One region of the Clostridium sp. BJN0013 genome, then DNA from elsewhere that is predicted to be linked to it. Evidence: riboswitches for the same ligand, from Rfam matches in the RefSeq annotation. Region 1 holds a riboswitch; each other region holds the start of a gene.

Region 1 (6,815 bases):
TTATATACAGAAAGAGCAAAAAATTATAGGTGCCTATGGATTTTCCATTCACCACAAAGAATTCTATGTAATCCATGCAAAAGCAGTAATATGTGCAACAGGAGGGGCATCAGGCATATATAAACCTAATAACCCTGGATTTTCAAAACACAAGATGTGGTATTCGCCTTTCAATACTGGAGCTGGGTACGCAATGGGAATAAGAGCAGGGGCTGAAATGACAACTTTTGAGATGAGATTTGTTGCATTGAGGTGCAAAGATACTATAGCACCTACAGGAACTATAGCTCAGGGAATAGGAGCTTATCAGGTGAATGGCAAAGGTGAAAAATATGTGGGAAATTACGGGAAACCTACAACTATAAATAGACTTTATGCTACTGTAATGGAAAACAAAAAAGGTAATGGGCCATGTTTTTTAAAGATTAATCATATTACCAAGACTCAGGAAGGCGATTTGATAAGAGCTTATCTGAATATGGCACCGTCCCAGGCACTAAAATGGATAAGCAAAGATGGAATTCCACAAGTGGAAGATGTGGAAATCGAGGGAACTGAACCATATTTGGTGGGAGGTCATGGTGGCAGTGGATACTGGGTGGATACAAAAAGAGCCACAACTTTGACAGGGCTTTATTGTGCAGGTGATGTAAGTGGAGGAAGTCCAAAAAAATATGCAACAGGGTGTTTTGCGGAAGGTGAGATTGCAGCAGATTCAGTGCTGAATTATATTAAAAACGTAAATATTGAGTATATAGATAAAGAAAGTATAAAGAACAAACTGAGTGAAGTAAATGGATTCTTTGAAAATAAACAAAATATTTATAGTGTTTATGAGTTGGAAGAAGCTATGCAGAAAACTATGGATGAATATGCAGGAGGCATATCGCAAAACTATAGCTATAATATAGAAAAATTATGCAGGGCTGAAAACAGGATAGAGGAGCTGCTTGAGATGAGCAGAGGACTAAAAGCCGAGAATTTCCATGAACTATTATTTATATATGAATTAATTGACAGATTGTATATATGCAGGGTTGTTATAGCCCATTTAAAGGCAAGACGTGAAACAAGGTGGAAATGTTATCAGCAAAATAACAATTTTCCTTTTAGAGATGACAAAAATTGGGTAAAATATGTTAATTCTGTGTACAAGAAAGGAAAGGTGTATATTATATTTAGAAATATAGTAGAAAGGGATAAAATATATGAGCATAAAAATTGATAGTGAAAGTTGTATTGGATGCCTTAAATGTAAAAATGTCTGTCCTGGAAATCTTATATATGCAGATGATCATGGGAAAGCATATTTAAAATATGAAAGTGACTGCTGGGGATGTACAGCTTGTGTTAAAGAATGTGCAAATGGTTCAATTAAGTATTATTTAGGAGCAGACATAGGTGGCAATGGTTCCTATTTGTATGTTAGTAAAAATGGAGATGAATTAAAATGGCATTTAATAAATGATGATAATGTTGGAATTACAATAGTCACCAATAGAAAAGAGTCAAATAGATATTAGAAAGAGGGAAATAGTAAATGAATCATTTAGATAGATTGGAAGCAGAAAGTATCTATATTTTTAGAGAGGCTTATAAAAAACTTGGGAAGCTTGGAATGTTGTGGTCCATAGGCAAGGATTCCACAGTAATGCTGTGGTTAGCTCAAAAAGCATTTTTTGGGAATTGTCCATTTCCACTTATACATGTGGATACCACATTAAAAATTCCAGAGATGATAGAATTCAGAGATAGGATAGCAAAAGAATATAATTTAAATTTAATAGTACACACAAATACTAAAGCCTTAGAAGAGGGCATTGGACCGGAAAAGGGAAGACTTGTTTGCTGCAGGGCACTAAAGACAGATGGACTTCAACAGGTAATAGACAAACATAAATTTGAAGGGCTTATTGTAGGTATTAGAAGAGATGAAGAAGGTTCACGTTCCAAAGAAAGAGTATTTAGTGAGAGAAATGCAGAGTCCAAGTGGGATTACACAGATCAACCTCCTGAACTTTGGGATCAGTTTAAAACTGATTTTAAAAAGGGTAACCATATAAGAGTACATCCTATTATAAACTGGACTGAATTGGATATATGGGAATATGTGAAGAGAGAGAATATTCCAGTGGTGGATCTTTATTTTGCAAAGAATGGTAAAAGATATAGAAGCCTTGGATGTGCACCTTGTACAAATCCTATTGATTCCAATGCGTCAAGTTTAGATGAAATAATAGAAGAACTTAAAAATACCAATGAGACAGAAAGATCCGGAAGGGCACAGGACAAGGCAGATGCCCATGCTCTTGAAAAATTAAGAAAAGAAGGATATATGTAGACAATTCACAGTTCACAATTGATATTAAATGGAATTATGAATTGAATAAAATAGGGGGTATTTAAATGGCAAGAGACAGAGAAAATTTAAATATAGTAGTGGTTGGACATGTAGATCACGGTAAATCAACTCTAATAGGCAGATTGCTCTATGATACTAATTCACTGCCTGAAGGTGAAATTGAAAAAGTAAAAAAGATATCTGAAGATAATGGAAAAAAGTTTGAGTATGCATATTTGCTAGATGCCTTTGAGGAAGAACAAAAGCAGGGTATAACCATAGATATAACCATGCTTCAATTTTTCACACAAAAAAGAGACTATGTAATTATAGATGCACCGGGACATAAAGAATTCTTAAAGAATATGATATCAGGAGCTGCCAGTGCAGAGGCAGCTATTTTGGTCGTAGATGCCAAAGAAGGTGTTATGGAGCAGTCAAAAAGACATGGGTATATACTTTCGCTTATTGGTATAAAAAAGGTATTTGTAGTTATAAATAAAATGGATCTGGTAGATTATTCGGAAAAGAGATTTAATGAGGTTCAAGTGGAATTCAATGAATTTTTAAATAATATAAATATCTATCCAGAAAGGTATATACCTATTTCAGCTTCAAAGGGTGAGAATATAGCTAAAAAATCGGATAAAATGCCTTGGTATAATGGCCAAACTGTTTTAGAGAGTATGGATAATATAGAAAAAGATAGGGGAATTGAAGAAAAAGATCTAAGATTTCCTATTCAGGATGTATATAAATTTGACAACAGAAGAATTATAGCAGGTAGAATTCAGTCTGGTACTTTGAAAAAAGGGGATGAAATTATAATTTATCCCTCAGGAAAAAGTACAAGAGTAAAGTCTATTGAGGCATGGCAGGAAAAAGATAAGTCAGATGTAGCAGTTGCAGGTATGTCTGTAGGTATTACTCTAGAAGATGAATTTTACAATAAAAGGGGGGAAGTTATATGTCACAAAGGTTCTCCAATTACCGTAGGAAATGTGTTCAATGCCAATGTATTCTGGCTTGGAAATAATAAATTGGTAAAGGATAAGACCTATAAACTTAAAATTGAAACTCAGGAGGTAAAATTCAATATAATATCTGTAAACAAAATAATTGATGCATCTACATTAAATAGCAGTGAAAATCTAAATTTTCTAAAGAAAAATGATGTAGCAGAAGTTACTATAAAAACGGAAGAACCTATATGTTTTGATGAATTCAGTCAGTTTCAATCTACAGGAAGATTTGTTATAGTAGATGGCTACGATATAAGCGGTGGAGGAATTATTTCAAATATAGAAGATTCGTTGAAAAGGGAAATAAAAGATGTAAAAAGTAAAAATATATCCATAAGAAAAAGACTTGTATCAAGAAAAGATAGAGAGTTGAAACTGGGCCAGAAAGGAAGAGTTATTTGGCTTACAGGGCTGCCTGGATGTGGAAAAAATGAAATAGCAGTTAAACTTGAGAAAAAACTTGTGGATTTAGGGAAAAAAGTATACTATCTTGATTCTTCCCATCTAAGGTTTGGACTCAGCTCCGATCTTACATTTAATTCAGAAGATGCCCATGAACAGACTAGAAGAATTGCAGAAGTGGCTAATTTATTTGCAGATAGCGGCACCATAACCATAGTTACATCTGTAAGCAGATTTAAAGGGGATAGAGAATATGCAAAAAATATAATTGGAGCGGAGAATTATGTAGAAATATTCATAGATGCGCCTAAAGAAGTATATAAAAAGAGAAATCCAACTGTTTTTAGTGAAGATAGTGATAATATATTTAAGTATGAAAGGGCTGATTATCCAGTTATAATGCTCTATATAGATAATCCAGAATTTAATTCGGATGTAAAAGTTAAAGATATTATAAAAACACTTGGCTATTGATAAAATATAGTATTAAAAATCAATTTTGAATCCTGTAAAGTTGTTGACAAATTATAGTCATAATGTATATAATTTATTGTAATAAAAAATGAATACATATTATATACGCTCTTATCACGAGAGGTGGAGGGACTGGCCCTATGAAACCCGGCAACAGCTAGACATTCTAGAAATGTGCTAAATCCTGAAGGAAATTTCCTTAGAGATGAGAGGATGCTATATTTTTGGCCTCTTCTTAATTATTAAGAAGAGGTTTTTGTATTTCAATTTTGTTTTTAGGAGGTTTTAAATATGAAAGGTAAAAGGATAGGCCTTATATTTGGAGTAAGTTCGGTATTTTTAACACTATTAGTTTTTATTGTTTCTAGTATTATTGGAGGAAAGGGTATTATATTAAATAATATTGTATGGGTCTTATTAATTGTAATTTTAGTTACGGCTGTTCTTATAATATTAAATTTCACTCTTAAATCCTTGGAAGATATTAGCGGGTCTATAGAAGAGATATCCCGGGGAGATTTAACAAAAAAAATAAAAATATATGATAAAAGTATTTTTAGTGATCTGTGTTCAAGTATAAATATATTGATTCTAAGTATACGGGGATTTATAAATGAAACCAATATAATGACTGATAAAGTTGTAAATTACTGCGAAGATTTAAGCTCAAATGCATTATTGGTAGAGAGATCAGGTGAAGAAACCAGTTCTGCTATAAATAATATATCCCAGGATATGATAGAACAGATGAATGATGCAATTAAAACGGAAACACTTATTAAAGAATTTGTGGAAGGACATAAATCCATATCACAAAATGGAGAATTGGTTGCAAATAATGCTCATTCTATGATGGAAGTAGTAAAACACAGTAGTGAAACTTATGAAGAATTAATTGAAAAGATGAACCAGTCTTCAGATTTAAATATAGACTTAGTATCAAAAGTAAAAAATTTATATGAAAAAGCTTTTAAAATTCAAAATATAGCAGATGCAGTAAATGATATAAGTAAAAATACTAATTTGCTTTCCTTAAATGCTTCTATAGAAGCTGCAAAGGCAAAAGAAAGTGGTTCAGGTTTTGCAGTAGTGGCAAATGAAATAAGAAAACTGGCTGCTATATCCTCCAATCAGGCCAAAGAAATTCAGTATATAATAGATGAGATTAAATCAGAAATAACGGACATATCTGCTAACATGGATAATGAAGCTAAAATATTTAGTGAAACCATAACATTTTCCAATGCTACAAAAGAAAATTTAGATAATATATATATAGAAAGTAAAAAATCTATAGATTCCATAGAAGATATAAATAAAGTTATAAATATACAAAATAAAAAAGTAATTGATACAAGAGATCTTATGAGAAAGGTATGTGAAATATCAGAAAATACTTCTGAAGCTACCCAGCAAGTAGCGTCAGCTTCCCAAGAACAGTTATCTGCTATGAAAAATGCCTTTGATTCTATATCGAATTTGTCAGATATGAATAAAAACTTAAAAGAGGGCATATCCTCTTTTGCTAAAGATTATAATGTAGATGAGGAAGTGTATAAGAATATAGAAACAGGATTAGAGGTACTTAGGCAGATAGCACAAATTGAAGGTTTAAGTACCATGGATTATAATATTTGTACTGAAATATTAACAAAAAATATAAATAAATACCCTTATTTTGAATTATTTGGATTGGTACAGAGGGATGGGCTTAGAAAAGCTATAACATTGGATTATAGTGAGGAAGAGATATATACTAGTTTTTCCCACAGACCCTATTTTAAAGAATCAATAAAAGGAAAGGAATATCAATCTGAGCCCTATATATCTGTAGATACCAATAATTATTGTATAGCTCTTTCAGTTCCAGTTAGAAATAAAGAAAGTGAAATTACAGGAGTATTAATGGGAGATTTGATATTAGGATAATCAAGTAATTCTAAGATTCAGGTGGAAAAAACTTCCCCTGAATATAGAATCACTTATTTAGGAATATAGCAAAAATTTGCAGTTAATTAAAATATTTATGGACTATTTTTTCTGCGGTACGTGTTGCCAGAGCCTGTGTTGTAAGAGTAGGATTAGCTCCTCCTAAGCTGTTATATAGTACACTGTTGTCTGCAATAAATAGTCTTTTTACCTGTTTTGCTTCGCAATTTGTATCAGTAACATATCCCATACGCATAGTGCTCTGCATATGAACCAATAGGCCAGAGGTACAGTCTGTACGTATGATTTTACTAGCTCCTGCTTTTTTTAGTATATCCGCTGCAATTGCTGCAAGTTTATCTCTTTTTTGCATATCATTTTTGGAGGGAATATATTTAATTACAGGTACAAAACCATTTTCATCCTTTATGAGATTATCCGGTGTAACAGTATTTTTACTATTTGGGGTATCGTCAGTAAATAGTAAAATACTTAAAGTCTGTGGATATGACATCATAATTTCTTTAAGTTCCTGACCTACTACTCTTCCTCTAATATCCCAGGGTTCTTTAGAAGCAGGTTTATGTAAAAAATTGTAGCCATATCTGCTTAGGGAATAGGATAGTGTAGAATATATTCCAGGACTT
Region 2 (6,815 bases), 680 kb from region 1:
TGGTATATGAATATAACCTGGACCACCAGTATAAGTCATACAATCGTTAGTGCAGAAATCGTGAGAAACCAGTATCTGGCCCAAATGACCATGTTCAATCAGTTCCTTGATTTGGTCTACACGTTGAACGTCTGTTGTTATCTTACAACCAGACCTTTTAAACACCGTGTCAGAAACTCCTAAACTATCAAACTGTATATGGCAGCCCAAATCAGCAAATTTTAATCTTGCTTCATTAGAAAAAGCAAATTCCATATGACCTAGAATAATTCGTTCTGGGTCAGCACCAGCTTCTGTTAATATTATTAAAATCTCAAATGGTGCATCAGGATGAAAAGCAGAATGAATACTTATTGGTACTCCAGTTTCCTTTTGAGCAATTGCTGCTGCTTTAAGAGATTTTATCTCATTTTCCGTGATTGGCCAGGAACAACCAATTTCTCCAATGATGCCTGCCCTAATTCCAGTATCATCGAAACCCTTTGTAATGTCATTAATATACTCATTGGCAATATCTTCTATAGTCTTGTTATTCATGTCCCTTGGCAATGTGGGTTCAATATAATAAGCCGTACCCATAACAATGTTGATTCCTGTCTCTTTAGCAATACGTACCAACACCTGGGTATCAAAACGAATATGACGAGGTGTCACGTCAACAATGGTATTGCCGCCAGCTTTTTTGAATAAAATGGCTTCATGGATTGCATCGTCTACATTTGTTTTCTTCATATTCCTAGCTATTTTTCTGAATAGAAGAGTAACAAACTTTGGAACTAATATAGACATATCCATCAAAAGATGCTCATGTGTAATAGTAAATCCCAATTTATTGCTGTCTACTAGACCTAATACTGTTTGAACTTTTCCCTGTACAGATTTATTATCCATTTTATTATCCTCCAAATCAATATTGAGATTCCAGGCGTATCTCTCATGACTTAGTTATATCAATATAAAGTGTAAAAAAGCAAGAAAAATTTTTAAAAAACATATAAACTTTGTGTAAATTAAACAATTATATATGAGGTTGATAAATGATTGAAATCTACAAAAAAAATTTTAAATTATAAAAAATTAGCTATTGACAAAAGAACTAAAAAATTGTATAGTACTATCAACAAGTAAAAATACACATTATGTTAGTTAAAATTTAATATAAAATTTCTTATCAAGAGAGGCGGAGGGACTGGCCCTATGATGCCCGGCAACCTGGATGTTATTTATTCAATGGTGCTAATTCCTGCGGGGTAACCTGAAAGATGAGACATTAAGAAAGAGTTAAACTTCTTACATTTCATCTGTAAGAAGTTTTTTATTGTATAATATTAATTTCGATACCTTAGTTGACCAGACACACTGGAGACTAAGTAAACTGAATTTTATTCGGTTTACTTAGTCTTTTTTTATATTTAAGTTATGCAGAGAGGAGATAAATAAAATATGAGCATAGATTTTGCAAGAAGTATAGAAGAGAGGACATTAACCCATCCCTGTTACAACTGTATTGCCCATAAATATGCAAGAATGCATATCCCTGTAGCACCAAAGTGTAATATAAGCTGTAACTTTTGCAATAGAAAATATGATTGTGTGAATGAAACTAGACCAGGGGTTACCAGTGAAGTTTTAACTCCTGAGGAAGCTAGAGATAAATTTAATATAGTAAAAGAAAAAGTGAAAAATTTGACTGTAGTGGGTATAGCAGGTCCAGGAGATCCACTGGCAAATTTTGAAGAAACTAAAAAGTCTATAGAGTTAATAAAAAAGGAATCACCAAATATTACATTTTGTCTTTCTACCAATGGATTGATGTTGCCTTTTTATGCAGATGAAATAATAAGACTGGGGGTCACTCATGTCACTATAACTATAAATGCAGTGGATCCTAAAATAAGTGGCAAAATATATAAATATGTTAATTATCTAGGAAGTGTTCTTGAAGGAGAAGAGGCAGGGAATGTATTGTTAAATAATCAATTATCAGGTCTTAGATATATTACTCAAAAAGGTATAATATGCAAGGTAAATATTGTTATGATAAAAGGAATTAATAGCAATCATATTCCAGAAGTAGTTAAAAAAGTTAAAGAGTGTGGAGCATACATGACAAACATTATGCCTCTTATACCTGTTAAGGGTAGTGTATTTGAGAATATGCCTACTGTAAGTGATTTGGAGTTAAACCATATGAGAAAAAAATGCGAACTGGATTTAAAGCAGATGTATCATTGCAAACAATGTAGGGCAGATGCAATAGGAACTTTAGACAAGGATATATCTAGTGAATTTAGAAATGATACTGAACATGATTTTAAAGGGAAAAATATAGTTAAGCTTAACAGTAAAGAAAAAATTTATAAGAAGAGTAAATATAGATTTGCAGTTGCAACTAAGTCCGGTGTAAATGTAGATGCACATTTTGGACATGTGTCACAATTCTATATATATGATGTAATAAACGGGAAAATTGAACTTAAAGAAAAAAGGATCATAAACAAATACTGCAGTGGTATAAGTGAATGTGATGGCCATGATAATAAGATATCAAATATCTTAAAAAGCATAGAGGATTGCAATGCAGTACTTGTATTGAGGATAGGTTTTGAACCTTTGACCATGCTGCATGAGAAGGGAATAAAAGTATTTCAAATGTATTTTAGTATAGAACAGAGTATAAAAAAAGCCATAGAATTACTTGAAAAAGATTCATAAATATTCAAGTACAAAGGGGAATGGTAAATATGAATATAAAAAATATGACAAAAAATATAAAAATTTCAAATAGCAAGGGCAGTTTTAATGAATTGGTAATTAAAATTTTAAGAAAAAGTTTAGCCATTGTATTGTTTCTGGTTTTTTGGCAGATAGCCCCCATAGTAGGTATAGCTGATCACCAATTTATACCTACTTTTTCAGAAACCATTAGTACAATTTGGGATCTTATATTGAAAAATGAAATGATAGTACATGTTAAAGTAAGTCTTATGAGAGCCATAATAGGGTTCATGCTGGCAGCAGTTATAGCACTACCATTAGGCTTCTTACTTGGGGGAGGATTTAAAAAGGTTGAGGAATTTTTAGATCCCCTACTTCAAATTTTAGCTCAGGTGAATCCTTTTTCATTACTTCCAGTTTTTATTTTACTTTTTGGAATTGGAGAGGTAGCCAAAATATCGATAATATTTTGGGTTTCCATATGGCCTATACTGTTTAGTACCATAACAGGAGTAAAAACTATCGATCCACTTCTGATTAAAGCCGCCAGGGCTATGGGTACATCTAAAGTAAAATTGTTTTGGAAAATCATTTTGCCGGGTTCAGCACCTAATATATTTGCAGGATTGAAACTGAGTTCGGGAAATGCATTTCTTATGTTGATTGCAGCTGAGATGATTGGTGCAAGTGCAGGACTTGGGTGGATGGTGTTAAATTCAGAGGTTAATTTTCAAATTAATAGACTTTTTGCAGCAGCATTTACAATTGCAGTATTAGGAATACTTATAAATAAAACAATAGCTTTTATAGAAAGAAAGGTTGTAGTCTGGAAAGAAGAATCTTTTACAGCTTAAAAATATTAGATAATAAAGCACTTTTAAGGGGGAAACTAAAAATGAAAAATAGAAAATTAGCTTTAATATTAAGTACTGTATTTGTATCAACATTGATTTTTTCAGCTTGTGGCAGTAATAAGGATGAAGCAGCTAATGCTGATAAAAGTGAAGAGTTACAGGTCGTTAGAACATGGAGCAGGAAAGATTGTACTGCAGCACCTATTGTAATAGCGGATAAGCTTGGATATTTTAAAGAACAAGGTTTAAAAGTAGAGTATACAGGGGATACACAGCCTGCACAAAGGCTTCCATCTATATTAAATGGGAATAATGATTTTGGAGATGCACATCCTAATAATTTAGCCATTGCTGCACAAGGAGGAGCCAAAATAAAAGCTGTAGCAAGATCTATTGTAGAACCATCAAAAGATACAGATGACTATGAGCATCTTCAGCATATGTGGTGGGTAAGTAATAAGAATAGTTCCATAAAAACATTAGCAGATATTAAAAACTTTGATGGAAAAGTTAAAGTTGGAACTAATTCTAGAAATTCTTGTGTAGATTATTTATCTTATAAATTGTTTGTGGATCAAAATAATATACCTATAGATAAAATTGAATGGATTCAAATGCCTGATGTAGAACAGGTTCTAGCTCTAAAGAAAGGTCTTATTCAAATTGCTGTAGTTCACCCACCATACTATAAATCTATTGAAGATAGCGGAATAGGTAATATACTTACTACAAGCGAACCTATAGCCGGTGAAAATGGAGGAACTTATCTTTACTATTTTTCAGATAGCTTTATAGAAAAGCATCCAGAAGAGATTGAAAAGTTTATAGTGGCAGTTAAAAAAGCAGAAAGGTATATAAATGAAAGTATTCCAAATAAGGAAGAAAGGGCTAAAGTAAATAAAATGGTAGAAGAGGCTATAGGAGTACCTGTAAGTGCCAATCATTACTATGCCATTGATGGAACTATAAAAGATAGTGATATACAAGAGTGGATAGATGGGAGTATAAAAAGCGGAGCACTTCCTCAGGATACAAAAGTGAAGGTTAGTGATATAGTCACTCATAAGTTTGATAAATATACTAACTTAGCTTCATCACCAAATTTTATAGTTAAAAATTAGGAGGAAAATTAAATGAGTAAAGTAATTGAGAAATCAAGATCTGATAATTACAAAATTATAGTTAAAAATGTACAGAAATTTTATGATGTAAAATCTGAAAGTGGCGAAAAAAGTGAAAAATTTTTGGCACTGGACAATTTTAATTTAAAAATAAAAAAAGGGGAATTTATAACTATTGTAGGACCCAGTGGATGTGGAAAATCAACTTTCTTAGATATTTTGGCCGGGTTGTCTAAACCTACATCAGGTGAACTATATATAGATGATAAGTTAATTGAAGGACCAGATTTGGACAGAGGTATTATTTTTCAAGGATATGCACTATTTCCATGGAGAACTGTAGAACAAAATATTGAATTTGGCCTTGAGATAAAAGGTATACCAAAAAATGAAAGAAAAGAAATAAGTAATAAATTTATTAAACTTGTGGGATTAAGTAATTTTGAAAATAGATATCCCCATGAATTATCGGGAGGTATGAAGCAGAGGGTGGCAATTGTTATAGCCGCTCTTGGGTTGTTTGTAGATATAATAATAAAATTTGTTGAAAGCAAATTGATAGGTAACAAAAATGAGGAGGTATTTAATGGTATTAATTTGAGTATATAATTTACAAAAAATCATGTTTTATTAGCTAAGGTATCTTCAAATAAATAATTAGCCAGTATGGTAGTCTATCTTACATAATACTGCGTCAGCAGAACCCTATGATAGCCCCACTATCAAAGGAACCTGCTTCCTTGTCTTATGTAAAATAGCCTTACCACCTTTGACTTATTATTTATTTTCAGATACCTAAATCAAGGGAGGATGTAATATATGAAGAAATTTAATCTTAATACTTCTGTAGTAAATACCCGTGAACAGCGTCTGGGGACTATTATTGGCTGGAAAACCGGAAAAGCTTCAGAGCTTTCCAAAGACTCTGCCTTTACTTGTGCAGGATGCAAGGGAAATGGAGGAAAAAGGCTTTGTGAGGCTACAGGACCTTTTACCCAAGGTTCTACTTGCAGTGAGCAAATGGTAGAATGTCAGGCTGGAAATGTAAGAGATGCAGTTCTGATTCAACATGCACCAATAGGATGTGGAACAGGGCAGGTAGCCTACAATTCCATATATAGAAATGGACTTGCCATTAGAAATCTGCCTATACAAAATATAAAGATAATCAATACTAATATGAAAGAAACAGATATGGTATTTGGCGCACTTGATAAATTGGAACAGTCTATAAGGGACGCATGGAACAGGCATCACCCTAGAGCTATATTTATTGGGACTTCCTGTGCCTCGGGAATAATTGGAGAGGATATAGATAGTGTAGCCAGTAAAATGCAGGAAGAACTTAATATTCCGGTCATTCCCATGTATTGTGAAGGTTTTAGATCAAAACACTGGAGTACAGGATTTGATGCTACCCAGCATGGAATATTGAGGCAGATAGTTAATAAAAATCCTAAAAAACAAGGGGATCTAGTAAACATAATTAACCTTTGGGGTAGTGATGTATTCACTCCCATGCTGGCAGAATTGGGGCTCAGAGTTAACTATGTTGTAGATCTAGCTAAAGTGGAAGATTTAGAAAAGCTTTCAGAAGCTGCTGCCACTGTTACTTTCTGCAATACACTGGGGTCTTATATGGCAGCTGCACTAGAAGAACATTTTGGAGTTCCTGAAGTTAAAGCACCCCAACCTTATGGAATTGCAGGAACGGATGCATGGCTAAGAGAATTGGCCAGAATTACCCATAGAGAAAAAGAAGCAGAAATATATATAGAAAAAGAGCATAAAAGAATAGCACCTAAAATAGAAGAACTTAAAAAGTTATTAAAAGGCAAAAAAGGATATGCGGCTACAGGTTCAGCTTATTCTCATGGACTGATTGCAGTTCTTAAAGAACTTGGAATTGAGGTAGATGGATCCTTAGTATTTCATCATGATCCAATATATGACAACAATGATCCTAGCAAGGATACCCTTAAATTCTTAGTAGATAACTATGAGGATGTTGCTAATTTTAGTGTAAGTAACAGACAGCAATTTCAGTTTTATGGGCTGCTTAAAAATGTAAATCCAGATTTTATTCTTATCAGGCATAATGGATTGGCTCCATTAGCTTCAC
Region 3 (6,815 bases), 230 kb from region 1:
AAATATATAGATTTATATTCTCTTTTCACTTTACCCAATGAAAATAAGCTTTACCGGGAATATACTGTAGATGGACTGCATATAAATGGAAAGGGATATATAGTATGGAGAGATGCAGTTAAAGGTTATTGCAAATAATTTCCCTTAAAATTAATTTTTGTTGTATAAGCTGCTTTTACTGGTTTAAGCTTTAAAGTTAGAGCATAATAATTTCAATTTGATATTTCAGCTTTAACTCAATATACCACTTAAATAAAATTTAATTAGAGAACCATATTTCTATTTCACGTTCTGCACTTTCCGAGCTATCTGAGGAATGGACTGCATTTTCAGATTTTGATATAGCAAACTTTCCTCTTATAGTTCCTACTTCTGCATTTAAAGGGTCTGTATCTCCATTTATTTTTCGCACTAATTCTACTGCATTATCCGCCTCTATAATTAAAGCACAGACTTCACTGCGTGTAATAAAATTAATCAGCTCTTGAAAAAATGGTTTGCCTTTATGTTCATTATAATGTTTTTCAGCTATTTCTATAGTTGGCTTTACTATCTTTAAAGCGGCTATATGCAATCCCTTTTTTTCATAAATAGATATTATCTCACCCATTAATTTTCTTTCCATAGCATCTGGTTTTATAAGTACTAATGTCCTTTCCATATATATCACTTCTTTCTATTTTTATAAACTGCCATAATTTATCAAACAATTTTTAAGTTCAATCGTATAAATTTTTAAATGTATATTATATAATTTAAAACACTTCATAATCTTTTTTATTAGGGCTGTCCTCTTAATTGAGATGATATGCTTAAATTCCTAATCAATGCAATAAAACTTCACACTTCACATTTATAAAATATTTACTAAAATCCATCATATTATGTTACTGTAATATGATGGATTTTATTTGTAAATTTTACTGGTAAAATTAATTAGTTAGTTATTTACCTTTATTTTGTCTTGATTGTTGATTTAATTTTTTAGTTTCTTCTAAATTATTTATACTATTAGTAAAACTAGGTGAACTACTTTTTTCCCTTGATTGCTGGTTCGATTGTCTGGCTTCTTGAATATTTGAATCATTATTTATTAAAGAACTCACATTGCTTGATGCATTTCCCTTTTTATTTTTAGATTGTTGATTTAATTTTCTTGCTTCTTGTAAATTCTTGTCGTTAATATTCATACTTTTATTCTCCTCCATATCATGAATCTATAATCTAACCACTTTAAATTACGTTTATATGTTGCCACTATTCTTTTTCATTTATACTGTAATATAATTTACATATCAAGTGATTCTTAGGTTCAGGTGGAACTTACTCATGAGAACTACCTTTTTCCATTTGAACCTTGGAAGAACTTATCCATAGCATATCAGTGATTATCTCCCACTTTAAAGGAGTTGTGAATGTTGTCGGCAGCCTTCGGATAAAATAGATTTATGATATTTTAATGATTTACATATTAATTTTCAATACAAAGAGAAGAATAATTAAAAAATTTAATACACTAATTATCTAGCATTAACAGATATTCAAAAGCTTCATCTACATAATGATTGTATGCATCACTATTATTAAGTATATACACTCCTGATTTTTTAGTATGACTACCCTCACAATATCTAATTTTATGTTTATTTTTATAAACAGATATATTTATACTTTTACCATTATTAGAACTTAATTCAAATTTTTCTCCAGTAATATTCCATTTTATAACATTTCCATAAATTTTAATAGTATTTTTATCCTCATCAATTTCTATAGTAGACTTTTTTACATAATACTTGTCTAATACGTTTTTCATCTCAGCTACAAAGTTATTAATTGCATTTAACGCCTTTTCGCCATCAATTGTTTTACTGCATAATTCATAAATATACTTTTCTTTCCAATCCATCAGCAAACATCCCCCATATTTTTGTTTTAATTAAATTATATAATCTTTTTTTTAATATTGGAATAAAATAATATAAATTATTTTTCTTTATATAATTATATGTTTAATATGTACTGACTTAAGATTAAAAAGTAAAACTTTTTTTACTGGCTATTGTTCTTTATTTGTCTCTTCTATACCCTTATTTTCATCGTATTTATCCATTTCTGTGTTTTTTGGAGTTTCTACATTTTCTGCCTGATTTACTTCGATAACCTCTTGTTCTGGCATATCTTCTTCTAAACTATTATCACAATTATATAATTTACCAAAAAGTTTTGAAAATTTCTTATTAATTATACCTATTCCTATTAAAATACATACAATTCCCCCATACACACCAATAAACTCAAATATTCCAGGTAATAATTGAGATGGTACTAATTGTTCAAGTACAATATTTGCAGAATACCCTTGAGCTACATATTGATTTACAGTCTTTCTAAATAATATAATATTATTTACCAATAATGCAATTCCAACCAATGCTGTGACTAAAGCAGCAATATAAAAAGCAATCCAGCTGGAAAACTTACCTGATTTTTCAAATGCACTCTTACCTTTAAATTTCATAATAATTTCTCTCCATTTCCGCCTAAAAAGGCTTTTATAATAATTTTATAATAATGAATATTACTACATATTACTAAATAGTTATTACACTTATGTGTCAATATTGTTAACAATTTATAACCAGTAACATGGTTTACACTGATTATACTCATTTTGAAAAAACTAAGGTATTATAAAAAGTGAAATTTCAAAATAAATATTTATTCATTAAAATTTTTTATACAATTTGTTACTGAACTAATACTTTATCTACATTACATATTATTATATCACATAATCCATAAATTATATAAGTTTCGTATTTAAGGCATTTTTAACGCCAGCCTATCTCCTATTATGCCTTTACTAACTACTCTATAAACAGCATACTCTTTTTTATCTAAGATTGGCCATGCTTTAATTCTCATATACTATTTATGTTAAATGATTTCTAGATTTAGATAAAGTCTAAGAGAATAAATAGACTAATCAATAAATTTCATGGTTTAATTTATTGACACCAGTACAAAAAAGATGTTTAATTATATTACTGACTAGTCAGTAATATAATATATTATTACATAAATTTAAATAAAGAATTAAAAGATATTCAAAATAAACTAAGCAGTAATAATTATGATTTTTCTTGTGTATTTTTACTTTTGTCACTTTTAAAACGGCCTTTACATAATTTAATAAGAACTTCAGAACATAAATTTAGAGAATCCGGTCTTTAAATCGATTAGTCTTCAGTTAAAATGAATTATTGACAAAAATGAAATTTTAGTATAGCATGTAATATAAAATCAAATTTAATCTTATCAAGAGCGGCGGAGGGACTGGCCCTATGAAACCCGACAACCAACATTTTATTAAAATGTATGGTGTTAATTCCAGCAGATTATTTCTGAGAGATAAGGAAAATAATTTCAAATTAGTTTATTGTAAAAGTTATTTTTCTTACAGAAAAATAACTTTTATTTTATTTTAACTCCAAAATTGAAATTTGAATAATAAGATTTTTATTTGATTACCACTAAAAATATTATAATTTAAGGAGGGATTTTATGCCAATAAATATACCTAATAATCTTCCAGCTTCTAAAGTATTAAAAGCTGAAAATATATTTGTTATGAATGAAAATCATGCAGTACGACAAGATATAAGACCACTTAATATAATTATATTAAATTTAATGCCCCTTAAAACCATTACTGAAATACAACTTTTAAGATTGTTAAGTAATTCACCTATACAAGTTGATATATCTTTAATGTATTTAAAGTCTCATAATTCAAAAAATACTCCTGAAGAATATTTAATTAAATATTATGAAACTTTTGAAGAGATAAAAAACAAAAAATTCGATGGTATGATAATAACAGGTGCACCCATAGAAAAACTTGAATTTGAGGACGTTGATTATTGGAAAGAATTAACTGAAATTATGGATTGGAGTACCCAAAATGTTTATTCAACTATGTATATATGCTGGGGATCTCAGGCAGGACTTTACCATCACTTTAAAATTCCAAAATATATGCTGGATAAAAAAATATCCGGTGTTTTCTCTCATACTATAAATAGGGCTAATATTAAACTTTTTAGAGGTTTTGATGATATATTTTATGCGCCACATTCCAGATATACCTTTGTAAAAAGAAAGGATATCGAAAAAATTCCTGAACTAGAAATAATTTCTGAATCCAAGGAAGCTGGTGTCTATATAGTAGCGACAAAAGGTGGACGCCAGATCTTTATTGCTGGACATCCTGAATATGATACTTTAACATTAAAATCAGAATATGAAAGAGATATAGCACTGAATTTACCTATAGATATACCCAAAAATTATTTTCCAGATGATAATCCAGATAAAACCCCTTTATCAAATTGGAAAAGCCATTCTAACCTACTATTTTTAAATTGGCTCAATTATTATGTATATCAGGAAACACCTTATGATTTGAATAAGCTATAATAATATCTATTTAAAATAATTCTATTATACTAAATAGGAGCAGATTTACATAAAAATTAAATCTGCTCTTTAAGTAAGTATTTCTCCAGATAATGCTTACTTAATTTTTATTTACCAACTTACTGTAATCCGCATTTTTCCAAGGCCTGTTTTAAATCAGATATAATATCACTAGCACTTTCTAGTCCTATGCTAAATCTAACATATCCATCCTTAAACACCTCTGGGTAAAAGTTAATTCTCTCATCATTTGGGCCAGTATAAACAATTAAGCTCTCATCATGCCCTAATGAAACGGCCTGAGTGATCAATTCCAGTGAATTAATAAATTTATTATGTGTATCTACATCTGCTTTAAGTGCAAAAGAAATTATCCCCGAATACATTTTCATCTGTTTCTTGGCAATATCATGCTGCGGATGGCTTTCTAGTCCAGGGTATGCTACAAACTTTACTACTGGGTTTGATTCAAGATATTTAGCCACCTCCAATGCAGTTTCACTATGCTGTTTCATACGCAGTGGAAGTGTTACAACTCCACGCATAATTAACCATGCATTAAAAGGACTTATAGTTCCTCCCAGATTAACCATAGCTTCACGTTTTATTTTATCTATAAGTTCTTTTTTACCAATTACTGCTCCTCCCATGGCATCTCCATGTCCATTTATATACTTTGTCAAGCTGTGTATGACAAGATCAGCCCCAAGCTGCAGAGGTTTTTGTAAAAATGGAGATGCAAAGGTGCTATCAACACTTAATAAAGCTCCAATGGATTTTGCAATTTTAGATATTTCTTCAATATCACTTATTTTAGTAGTAGGGTTTCCTGGAGTTTCAATATGGATAAGCTTTGTATTTGGTCGTATTGCTCTTTTTATCTCTTCTAAATTAGAAGTGTCTACAAGACTTGCTTCTATTCCATACTTATCTGGTAAATATTCATTTAATAATCTATAAACTGCTATATAGGAGACATTGGAACAAATTACATGTGACTCCTTATTTAAAAAGGCAAAAAATACACCAGCCAATGCAGAAACACCACTTGCAAGTACCACACAATCTTCTCCCTCCTCAAGGGAAGCTAACTTTTCCTGAAGGTATATCTGGTTAGCAGAAGTATTCCTTGTATAAAGTAGCTGATCTACATCACTCCAATTTATAGAAGATGCATCCTCCGGCAGTCTATAACAATTTGCCATAGTTATAGGACGTCTGATAGCTCCTGTTTCCTTGTCAATTCCATTTCCTACATGAATGCATTTTGTTATAAAATCAACATTGTTCTTATCAATCATCTTATATTTTCCCCTCCAATATTTTGCTGCATAATACTGCTGTTCAAGCAGTATTATGCAAGGTATAATGATTTATTTGATATACTAATATAATTAAAGACTGCTGACCAATTTTTTATAATTTTTATATACACTTTTTATTTCATTAACTTTATCAAGCCTTTCCCAAGGGGCATCTATGTCAGTTCTGCCGAAATGTCCATATACAGCAGTATTTTTATATATAGGTCTTCTTAAATTAAGATCCCTTATAATAGCTGCCGGCCTTAAATCAAATACTTCATTTATAATTTCTACTATTTGATCATCATCTATTACTTTACCTGTGCCAAAAGTATCTACACTTATAGATACAGGTTTAGCAACACTTATGGCATAGGCTATTTCTACTTCAATTTTATCTGCTATGCCCGCTGCCACCAAATTTTTTGCCACCCACCTTGCAGCATAAGCTCCTGACCTGTCTACCTTAGTTGGATCTTTCCCTGAAAATGCTCCGCCTCCGTGTCTCCCATATCCTCCATAACTATCAACTATTATTTTTCTTCCCGTAAGACCTGAATCCGCTTCTGGCCCCCCTTTTACAAATCGTCCAGTAGGATTAACCAGATACTTTGTATGGGAATCTATTAACCATTTTGGTATTGCTACTTTAATGACCTTATCTATTATATCTTCTTCAATTTTATCATGACTTATATTATCCTCATGTTGAGAAGATATGAGTACAGTATCTATTCTAATAGGCTTATCCCTTTCATATTCTACTGTAACTTGGGTTTTGCCATCCGGACCCAAATACGGAATTATATTATTTTTCCTTACCTCCGCAAGCTGCTTTGCAAGCTTGTGAGCCAATACTATTGGAAGGGGTAGATATTCCGGTGTTTCATTAGTTGCAAATCCAAATACTATTCCCTGATCTCCTGCTCCAATTGCCTCAATACTATCTTTTTCACCATTTCTAGATTCCAAAGAATCATCCACTCCAAGTGCAATATCTGAGGATTGCTCATCTATGGATGTTATTAC

Evidence for each region. Region 1 has a riboswitch for S-adenosylmethionine ahead of AB3K27_RS09270 (methyl-accepting chemotaxis protein). Riboswitches for the same ligand answer to the same signal wherever they lie in the genome.
Region 2: linked by a shared signal. The riboswitch ahead of nifB (nitrogenase cofactor biosynthesis protein NifB) and the one ahead of AB3K27_RS09270 (methyl-accepting chemotaxis protein) in region 1 are both predicted to bind S-adenosylmethionine.
Region 3: linked by a shared signal. The riboswitch ahead of metA (homoserine O-succinyltransferase) and the one ahead of AB3K27_RS09270 (methyl-accepting chemotaxis protein) in region 1 are both predicted to bind S-adenosylmethionine.

What each region holds. Positions count from the first base shown of each region.
Region 1 covers NZ_CP162495.1:1,763,506-1,770,320, forward strand. Annotated here, with positions in the region: gene AB3K27_RS09250 (adenylyl-sulfate reductase subunit alpha) at 1-1,225, shown strand, start outside; gene AB3K27_RS09255 (ferredoxin family protein) at 1,209-1,523, shown strand; gene cysD (sulfate adenylyltransferase subunit CysD) at 1,541-2,341, shown strand; gene AB3K27_RS09265 (GTP-binding protein) at 2,407-4,239, shown strand; SAM riboswitch class I at 4,348-4,451, shown strand; gene AB3K27_RS09270 (methyl-accepting chemotaxis protein) at 4,531-6,168, shown strand; gene AB3K27_RS09275 (GMC family oxidoreductase N-terminal domain-containing protein) at 6,251-6,815, opposite strand, start outside.
Region 2 covers NZ_CP162495.1:1,079,090-1,085,904, forward strand. Annotated here, with positions in the region: gene AB3K27_RS05735 (hypothetical protein) at 1-891, opposite strand, end outside; SAM riboswitch class I at 1,166-1,269, shown strand; gene nifB (nitrogenase cofactor biosynthesis protein NifB) at 1,444-2,715, shown strand; gene AB3K27_RS05745 (ABC transporter permease) at 2,745-3,572, shown strand; gene AB3K27_RS05750 (ABC transporter substrate-binding protein) at 3,614-4,693, shown strand; partial or broken gene AB3K27_RS05755 (ABC transporter ATP-binding protein) at 4,706-5,191, shown strand; gene AB3K27_RS05760 (nitrogenase component 1) at 5,513-6,815, shown strand, end outside.
Region 3 covers NZ_CP162495.1:1,995,639-2,002,453, reverse strand. Annotated here, with positions in the region: gene AB3K27_RS10315 (GDSL-type esterase/lipase family protein) at 1-138, shown strand, start outside; gene ndk (nucleoside-diphosphate kinase) at 260-661, opposite strand; gene AB3K27_RS10305 (hypothetical protein) at 945-1,190, opposite strand; gene AB3K27_RS10300 (hypothetical protein) at 1,517-1,909, opposite strand; gene AB3K27_RS10295 (hypothetical protein) at 2,060-2,521, opposite strand; SAM riboswitch class I at 3,316-3,421, shown strand; gene metA (homoserine O-succinyltransferase) at 3,568-4,482, shown strand; gene AB3K27_RS10285 (PLP-dependent aspartate aminotransferase family protein) at 4,602-5,783, opposite strand; gene metK (methionine adenosyltransferase) at 5,877-6,815, opposite strand, start outside.